One region of the Arthrobacter sp. CDRTa11 genome, then DNA from elsewhere that is predicted to be linked to it. Evidence: riboswitches for the same ligand, from Rfam matches in the RefSeq annotation. Region 1 holds a riboswitch; the other holds the start of a gene.

Region 1 (4,501 bases):
GGCTGGCAGGAAGAAGATCCTGGCTGGCGGCTTCTGAAGTCATTGAACACTCCCGGGTCAATGGCCATCGCGGGTCGTGGCCTCTTACTTATCTCAATTACTTGAAGCTTCAATTTATTCCCAGCGAAAGCCAGCTTTTGTCAGAGGATAAGTTCAGCGGATGAGATGCCCGCCCAGCACCACGTTCTGGAGCCTGGCAACAGTTTCCGGCACCGTCCGCGGATCCTCTTGGCAGAGCACAACGTCCGCAGGCGCGCCCTCGGAGATGCCGTCCGCCCCCAGCCAGCTCCGGGCACTCCAGCAGGCGGCGTCGAGGGCGGAAGCCATGGGAAGTCCGGCTTCATGGAGCGCCAGGATCTCGTCCGCGATCCGCCCGTGCCTGATGACGCTTCCGGCATCGGTGCCCGCATAAATCCGGACCCCGGCCTCAAAAGCCTCAAGCACCCGCTCTGCCCTTCGCTCCCAGAGTGCCCGCATATGGGCGGCATACCGCGGAAACCTTGCTTCAGCCTGGTCAGCGATCCCCGGGAAGGTGGCGATGTTGATGAGTGTGGGCACGATGGGGACGCCCTGTTCTACGAACCTGGGGAGGTGCCGTGGCAGCAGCCCGGTGGCGTGCTCAACACAGTCGATCCCTGCATCCAGCATGTGGTCCAGGGTCTCTTCTGCGAAGCAGTGCGCTGTCACCCGGGCGCCCTCGTCGTGGGCTGCCTCAACGGCATCCCTGACGACGGCGGGAGGGAACGACGCCGCCAGGTCACCCGCACCACGGTCGATCCAGTCCGCCACCAGCTTGACCCAGCCATCGCCGGCACGTGCCTGCTTGCGGACCGCCTCAACAAGCCCGCCGGGCTCCACTTCGACGGCGAAGTTCCGCAGGTAGCGGCCTGTCCGTGCAATGTGGCGGCCTGCCCGGAGGATCCTGGGCATGCCTGGCTTGCCCTGCAGCCAGCGGGTATCACTGACGGCGCCGGCATCCCTGACCAGGAGTGTCCCGGCGTCGCTGTCGGTGCGGGCCTGTTCTTCGGCAACTTCGTCCGCCACGGCACCGCCCCCGCCCAGGCCGATATGGCAGTGCGCGTCCACAAAACCTGGCAGCACCCAGCCTGAGAGGACCCTGTCCGGAGCCCTCTGGGGACGGTGGAAGGTCAGCCTGCCATCCACCGACCACAATCCGCGGCGTTCCTGGCCCGGTCCCGTGAGAACGGTTCCACTGAATTTAATGACTCCGGCCATGGCCTAGAGTTCCCTCCTCATCGTGAGCCGCGGAGCCAGGGCATCAAGCCCGAGTCGCTTTTCGTGGGCCCGCAGAGCGGCAAGGCCGGGCCCTGAAGCCGGGAATTCCACGAAGCCGCACCTGGCGTAGAACGGGGCATTAAAGGGGACGTCAGCGAAGGTACACAGCGTCATCGCTTTGAACCCCCGGCGCCGTGCTTCATCTGCGGCGGCTTCAACCAATGCCCTGCCGAGGCCCCGCCTGCCAGCTGCCGGGTGGACCGAAAGCTGCTCGAGATGAGCCAGGCCGTCCACCACATCGACCCGGGCGAATCCAGCAGGCGGACGTCCCGATACCAGGACAAAGAGCGAACCTAGGGCCGGGGTTGGCTGCGGCGCCGGGAGCAGAACTCCGCCCAGCGCGTCCTGAAGCTGTGCGTCCGCTGCGGCTTCCAGCTGTGGCAAGCAACCCAGATCGGCTGGCTCCGCAGGTCTGATCCGGGGTGCCTCATTCGAGTCAGTCACGCCGTCAGGCTAGCACCGGGCATGTGACAACGTCCTCCCGCGCAGGCTGTGGTAGCTTCATCTTGACCACACGGGTGCCCTTGCAAGGGCTGAGATCGGGCTAACGCAGCCTGCGACCGTTGAACCTGTCCGGGTAATGCCGGCGAAGGAAGTGAGTATTCTCGTGAATACGCAAGAAAAACTGCTGCCCCCTGCCCAAAATGAAACTGCCGGCACTGAAAAGGGAGACCAATCCCGGCACGCTGACACACAGTCGCTGAAGTCGCATTCGCTGGCTTTCATCAAGGACGAGGCCTCGGGAATCCAGGTTCCCGTGACGGAGATTGCCCTGGAGCCCTCTCCGAACGGCCAGGCGAACAGCCCGTTCAGGATCTACCGGACCGCCGGCCCGGGCAGCGATCCGGTGGTTGGGCTGGCGCCGTTCCGCTCTCCATGGATCAACGAACGGGGCGACACCGAGCCGTACAGCGGCCGGGAGCGGAACCTGCTCGACGACGGCCGTTCCGCCGTGCGCCGCGGAGCAGCTTCGGCGGAGTGGAAGGGAGCGCAGCCCGAGCCCCGCCGCGCCGTCGCCGGCCGGACGGTGACCCAGATGCATTACGCAAAACAGGGCACCATCACTCCAGAGATGCGGTTCATCGCCCTCCGCGAGAACTGCGATGTGGAGCTGGTGCGCAGCGAGGTCGCGGCCGGACGCGCGATTATCCCCAACAACATCAACCATCCGGAGTCCGAGCCGATGATCATCGGCAAGGCCTTCCTGGTGAAGATCAACGCCAACATCGGCAACTCGGCCGTCACCAGTTCCATCGCTGAGGAGGTGGACAAGCTGCAGTGGGCCACCCAGTGGGGGGCCGACACCGTAATGGACCTGTCCACCGGGGATGACATCCACACCACCCGCGAATGGATCATCCGCAACTCTCCGGTCCCGATCGGCACGGTGCCCATCTACCAGGCGCTGGAAAAGGTCAACGGTGAAGCGAATGCACTGACCTGGGAGATCTTCCGCGACACCGTCATCGAGCAGTGCGAACAGGGGGTGGACTACATGACCATCCACGCCGGGGTTCTGCTGCGGTACGTTCCCCTGACCGCCAACCGCGTAACCGGGATCGTGTCCCGCGGCGGTGCCATTATGGCGGGCTGGTGCCTGGCACACCATCAGGAGAACTTCCTCTACACCCACTTTGACGAGCTCTGTGAGATTTTCGCGAAGTACGACGTCGCGTTCTCCCTTGGCGACGGCCTGCGGCCGGGAGCGACGGCGGACGCCAACGACGCGGCGCAGTTTGCCGAACTGGACACCCTGGCGGAGCTGACCCAGCGGGCCTGGGAGTTCGACGTGCAGGTGATGGTGGAAGGCCCCGGCCATGTGCCGTTCCACCTGGTCCGCGAGAATGTGGAACGCCAGCAGGAACTCTGCAAGGGCGCACCGTTCTATACCCTTGGCCCCTTGGTCACTGACGTTGCCCCTGGCTATGACCACATCACCTCAGCCATCGGCGCCACGGAAATTGCCCGCTACGGAACGGCGATGCTCTGCTACGTCACGCCCAAGGAGCACCTGGGCCTGCCCAACAAGGACGACGTCAAGACCGGCGTGATCACCTACAAGATCGCGGCCCACGCAGCCGACCTCGCCAAAGGACACCCGGGCGCCCATGAACGGGACGATGCCCTGTCCAAAGCCAGGTTCGAGTTCCGTTGGCGTGATCAGTTTGCGCTGTCGCTGGACCCTGTCACGGCCGAGGCTTTCCATGACGAAACGCTGCCCGCGGAACCGGCCAAAACGGCACACTTCTGCTCCATGTGCGGTCCCAAGTTTTGTTCCATGAGGATCAGCCAGGACATTCGGGATGAATACGGCAGCAGTGATTATGCTTCCGGTGGCTCCCGGGACACCCCGCAGTCGGAGGCCGAGATTGCTGCCGGAATGCGGGAAAAGAGCCAGGAGTTCCTCGCCGCCGGCGGCAAGGTGTACCTGCCTGAGCTGCGGCTCCCCGAAAGCGCCCGCCACTAGCGGGCTTCAAGCTCCGTCCGGCAGGCATTTGGGGGCCTGCCGGACGGAGATCTGCGGTAGATCCTTGGGAGGCAGGCAGGGTGGGAAACGCCCGTCAGGACGCCCGCGGCTGCAGGCGCCGGCTGGCTTCGGCAATGAATGAACGGATGCAGTGGTCACCCTCGGCGGAATCCTGGGGCCGGTGCCCGCCGGCGGCATGGCGGTGCATGGCGCCGGTCTCCCTGAGGTACCCGGCGATTTCTTCGTAGAGGGGCTCCCAGCCGCCGGTCAGGACCAGCGTGGGGACACCGGGAACGATCTGCAGCGGGGCTTCCCAGGCGGGAGCCTGCAGCCGGAGCCGGCGCGCGGACCGTTTCTCCTCCACGGTGGCCGGCTCCTGCAGATCCGCCGCGTACACCCGCCGGACGAACTCCCGCTGGAAGTCCTCATCCCCAAGCTGGTGGCGGACATCAAAGAGCGGCTGCATCAGTTCGCGGTGTGCCGCGGTGGCGGGCAGTTCGGCGGTGAGCGACAGGCAGGCCGGCTCCACGAGGGTCAGCGAAAGCACCAGGTCCGGGCGTTCGACGGCGGCCAGCATGGCTGAGATGGCGCCCTGGGCATGCGCCACAACGTGGCCGCCGGCAGCGCCCCGGCCGTCATCAGCCAGGGACCGGAGGACGATGGCGGCATCGGCTGCAAAGGACGATTCCACAGGTTCGGCCACGGGATCGAATCCGTGCCGCCGGAGGAACAGGGCGT
Region 2 (4,501 bases), 340 kb from region 1:
TGTCTGAGGAGATCAGCCGGACCCTGACTTTTGTGCCCGATTCGAGGTCGCCGCCGCACCGCGCCGTCACTGCGGGTTCGGCGATCTGGATGATTCCGGAGGCGCCGTTCCCATTCTTTCCGTTGCCGTTGCGGCCGTTACCGTTACCGTTTCCGGCGGAGTCGTTGCCGTTGCGGTCGTTGCCGTTGCGGGGCTTGGACCCGGAGATCACAATGGCATCGAATTCCTGGCCCACGTGGTTGACCAGCAGGGCGGCCTCCACCGTGTCCAACGCCATGCGCTCCATCCGCGACGCCAGCTGGTCGGACCCGGCCATGATGACCGGCAGTGACGGCAGTGCCTCCCGGGCCCAGTCCGGCACAGGCCTGCCGTTGCTCAGGGCTTCGCAGATCACCAGGACAAAGCGGTCGATCAGCCGGCGCAGGGGAGCAGTAGTGTGGGCATACGCCGCTCCGATGGCGGCCTGCCTGGCGTCTTCGGGGACGCTGCCGTCGAACGCCGTGTAACTCGCGCCGCGGAAGAGCATGCCCGCAGAGTGCAGGATTGCGAGCTGCCGCGGATCGGTGGGGTCCAGGGTACGGAGGAATTCGCCGTACGTGATTTCTCCGTCCCAGGGCCTTCCCAGCGCTTCCGTCTGGAGTTTGAAATGGTTCAGGGAGCGCTCATCCGGGGCCGCCATGGTGCGCAGGATGCCCACTTTCCCTTCCAGCATCAGAGCGGCGGCGGCCATTCCTGTCATGAGTGAAATCTGGGCGTTCCAATCCTCCACGGGAAGCTGCGGCGCCGCGGCAATCCGGTAGCCGCCGTCGGGCAACTGCACGATTTCCTGCTCGGGCATGTTCAGGCTGGCTCCGCCGCGCATGCGCTCCAACTCAACCCGCTTGAGCCCCACCTCCTTGAGGAGCTGCAGGACGGGGGAGGCCGTTCCGGCGTCGATCTCCGCCTGGGCGCCCTTGTAACTGAGTTTGGCGCGGCTGCGCATCCGGGCCCGGCGCAAACCCACCGAAACGACATTGGCTGCGTGATCAAGCTCGAAGTCCCATACGAAGGCGGCACACAGCTGGCCCGCGAGGAGGCTGCCGGCCTGTTCGCTGATGATCTCCGGGTGCAGCGGAATCCGCCCGTCCGGGGCATAGAACGTCTGCCCCCGGCGGCGGGTCTCGGCATCCAGGGGGCCGCCCGGGATCACAAAGGCAGGAACGTCAGCGATCGCGTACAGGACCCGGTAGCCATCACCGGCGCGCTCGATGAACAGTGCCTGGTCAAGGTCCGTGGACGACTCCGGATCAACGGTCAGGAACTCCACGTCGGTCAGGTCAACTGCCGGCAGCTCCAGTGCAGCCACGGCCGCCTCCGCGTCCCGCACTGCTTCCTCGGGGTAGGGACCAGGCAGTTCCAGCTCGGTCCGCAGCGCGCTCAGGGCCTCCGCGAGGGCGTTTGTCAGCTCGTGGACGTTGGGAGCCAGGCGATGATGTGACACGAAATTCAGGTTAGCCCGATTTTGGCCTTGAGTGCACGCAACAGGCCCTCAACGGGTGGTGACGGCGCGGACGATGCGCCGATAAAGGCCCAGGCAGGGCTCAAACGGGGCTCAGGACACCCCTGCATCCAAGGCGCGAACCAGGGCACCCGCAGCCTCAGCCGGGTCCGGGGCATCGGTGATGGCGCGGACCACCACCACCCTGCTGGCGCCGGCCTGGACAACCTGTTCAACATTGCCAAGGTCAATGCCGCCAATGGCGAACCAGGGCACCGGCCGGGCACCAGGGACGGAGCCGGCGTCGCTGACGGCACGCGCTGCGTAAGACACAAGGTCAAGGCCGACGGCGGCCCTGCCGGGTTTGGTGGGAGTGGCCCAGACGGGTCCTACGCAGAAATAATCCAGCCCCGCCGCAAAGGGGGCTTCGGTGCCTGCCTGCTGGACTGCCGTCTCTTTGCCTGTGCCCGCGGCGGCGGCGCCAGCGCTGATGGCGGCGTCAATCTGCCCGGTGCTGTGGGTGGACAGTCCGATGACCCGGTCCCCGAGGAGCAGGCGCGCTGATGCCAGCGGGAGGTCCTTCTGCCCGATGTGGAAAACGGGGGCTTCGGACAGCAGGGCGACGTCCGCACGGTCGTTGACTGCCCAGAGCCGGCCGTGGCGGCGGGCCGCCGCCTTCAGCACCTCCAGGAGTTCCAGTTCCTCCGCCGCCTCGATGGACTTGTCTCGAAGCTGGATGATGTCAACGCCGCCGGAAAACGCCGCATCCACAAAATCGGCGAAATCGCCCTTGTCCCGGCGTGCGTCCGTGCACAGGTACAGCCGCGCGCTGCTGAAGCCGCCGGCGGTGTCTGCGGCGGGTGCGGTGCCTGGTGCGCTGGAAATTGCCGTGCTGTTGGAGGCAGTGCTGTTGGAAAGGGCGGTATTCATGGAAACCAGCGTAGTTCCTCTAAACTGGCCTGGTACTGCGGGAGCCCGCGGCAGCTGTCATAAAGCGCCGGGCTGAGAGGGCGTCAGAGCCGACCGCTTGACCTGATCCGGCTAGTACCGGCGTAGGGAAGGAAACCATGATCCCCCCATCCCGAACTGCCCGGGGTCCTGCACCCGCTGCACCGCCTGCTGTGCTGCGTGCAGATGTTGCAGTGATCGGTGGCGGAGTCATAGGCCACGGCATCGCGTGGGAAGCGAGGCGCTCCGGCCGGTCCGTGGTGGTCATCGACGACGCCCCCGGATCGGGGGCCAGCTGGGCGGCTGCCGGCATGCTGGCGCCGGTGAGCGAACTGCATTACCAGGAGGAGGACCTCCTGGAGCTGATGCTTGAATCGTCAGCCCTGTGGCCCGCCTTTGCGGCGGATCTCGCCCGGTTGGCGGCCCTGGACCCGGGCTATATGCCGACGCCGACCATCGCCGTCGGCGCGGATGCGGCGGACCGCCGGGCACTGATGGACCTCCGAACGGTCCAGCAGGCCAGCGGACTGCACGTGGAACCCCTCACCGTCCGGGAGGCGAGGACCCGGGAGGCCTTCCTCAGCCCGGCCATTTCCTGCGCACTGGACATCCCCGCCGACCACCAGGTTGATCCACGGAAGCTCCTGGCGTGCCTGCGGCTAGTCCTGGCTGCACACCGGCCAGGTTCCGGAACCGCCGTCGAAGGGGCGGGCGAAGGGTTCGCGGTTGCCCAAAAGGCCACATCGCTCCTCTGGAAGGACGGGAACGTCAGCGGAGTGCTGCTGGCGGATGGCGGCACGGTGCTGGCCGGCGAAACCGTAGTGGCGAACGGGCTGCAGGCTGGATCCCTGTCAAACCTGCCCCAGGGCCTGCGCCTGCCCCTCCGGCCGGTGTATGGCGACATCCTCAGGCTTGCCGTCCCCCCACATGTCCGGCCGCTGGTGACGTCCACCATCCGCGGGCTGGTCCGGGGCGTGCCCGTGTACATCGTCCCGCGGCAGGATGGCACAGTGGTGATCGGGGCAACCCAGCGCGAGGATTCCCTGTCCGATGCCGGCGATGGCGCTGTCTCCGCCGGCGGCGTCTACCAGTTGCTGCGTGACGCCCAGGTCCTGGTGCCGGCGGTGGCCGAGCTGGAACTTGTGGAAATGACAGCCAGGGCCCGCCCCGCGACACCGGACAATGCTCCGCTGCTGGGCCGGGTCAACGTACCGGGACGCCCAGAACACATCGGTGGGCTGATCATCGCCACCGGTTTCTTCCGGCATGGAGTACTCCTAGCCCCCGCCGCTGCCGTGATCTGCCGGGACCTGATGGACGGCACATCGGATCCGCGCTGGCTGCCCTTCAGCCCGGCCAGGTTTTCCGCGCCCGTTTCCGTTGCCGCGCAGGTTCACGCGAATGACGCGATCGGCCCAGAAGCTGCCATCGACCAAGAAAAGGAATCAGTATGAACATCACCCTCAACGGCTTGCAGCACGCCGTGTCCGACGGCGCATCCATCACCACCCTTGTCAGCCAAATCACCGGCCGGCCGCTGGCGGCCGACGGCCAGGCGACGGACGGTAAGAAGCTCGGCGTGGCCGTGGCGCACAATTCAGAAGTAGTACCCCGAAGCCAGTGGTACGTCACGGCGCTCGCCGACGGTGATGACGTGGAACTGGTCACAGCAGTCCAGGGAGGCTGACACCATGACAGAAACCAGCAGCATCAGCACGCTGAACCACCAACCAGGGCGCGCGGACAGACTGATCATTGACGGCGTCGCGCTGGGATCCCGCCTCATCATGGGAACCGGCGGCGCGCCCAGCCTGGACGGGCTGGGCGCTGCCCTGCTTGCGTCCGGGACCGAGCTGACCACCGTGGCGATGCGCCGCTATTCACCTGCCGAGTCGGGATCGCTGTTCCAGCTGCTGGTGGACCACGGCATCCGTGTCCTGCCCAACACGGCGGGCTGCTTCACCGCACGCGATGCCGTCATGACCGCCGAACTGGCCCGCGAAGCCCTGGAGACCGACTGGGTCAAGCTCGAAGTCATCGCCGACGAACAGACGCTCCTCCCTGATGCTGTTGAAC

The links. A riboswitch is a leader RNA that binds a small molecule or an ion and turns the genes downstream of it on or off. The one in region 1 is predicted to bind thiamine pyrophosphate.
Region 2: another riboswitch for thiamine pyrophosphate. It lies ahead of thiO (glycine oxidase ThiO); the one in region 1 lies ahead of thiC (phosphomethylpyrimidine synthase ThiC).

The regions. Positions count from the first base shown of each region.
Region 1 covers NZ_CP044532.1:3,260,616-3,265,116, forward strand. Annotated here, with positions in the region: gene F8G81_RS14705 (VOC family protein) at 1-43, opposite strand, end outside; gene F8G81_RS14710 (amidohydrolase family protein) at 154-1,236, opposite strand; gene F8G81_RS14715 (GNAT family N-acetyltransferase) at 1,240-1,740, opposite strand; TPP riboswitch at 1,801-1,908, shown strand; gene thiC (phosphomethylpyrimidine synthase ThiC) at 1,904-3,763, shown strand; gene F8G81_RS14725 (alpha/beta hydrolase) at 3,858-4,501, opposite strand, start outside.
Region 2 covers NZ_CP044532.1:3,603,380-3,607,880, reverse strand. Annotated here, with positions in the region: gene F8G81_RS16225 (RNB domain-containing ribonuclease) at 1-1,480, opposite strand, end outside; gene F8G81_RS16220 (thiamine phosphate synthase) at 1,592-2,407, opposite strand; TPP riboswitch at 2,435-2,553, shown strand; gene thiO (glycine oxidase ThiO) at 2,545-3,879, shown strand; gene thiS (sulfur carrier protein ThiS) at 3,876-4,112, shown strand; gene F8G81_RS16205 (thiazole synthase) at 4,117-4,501, shown strand, end outside.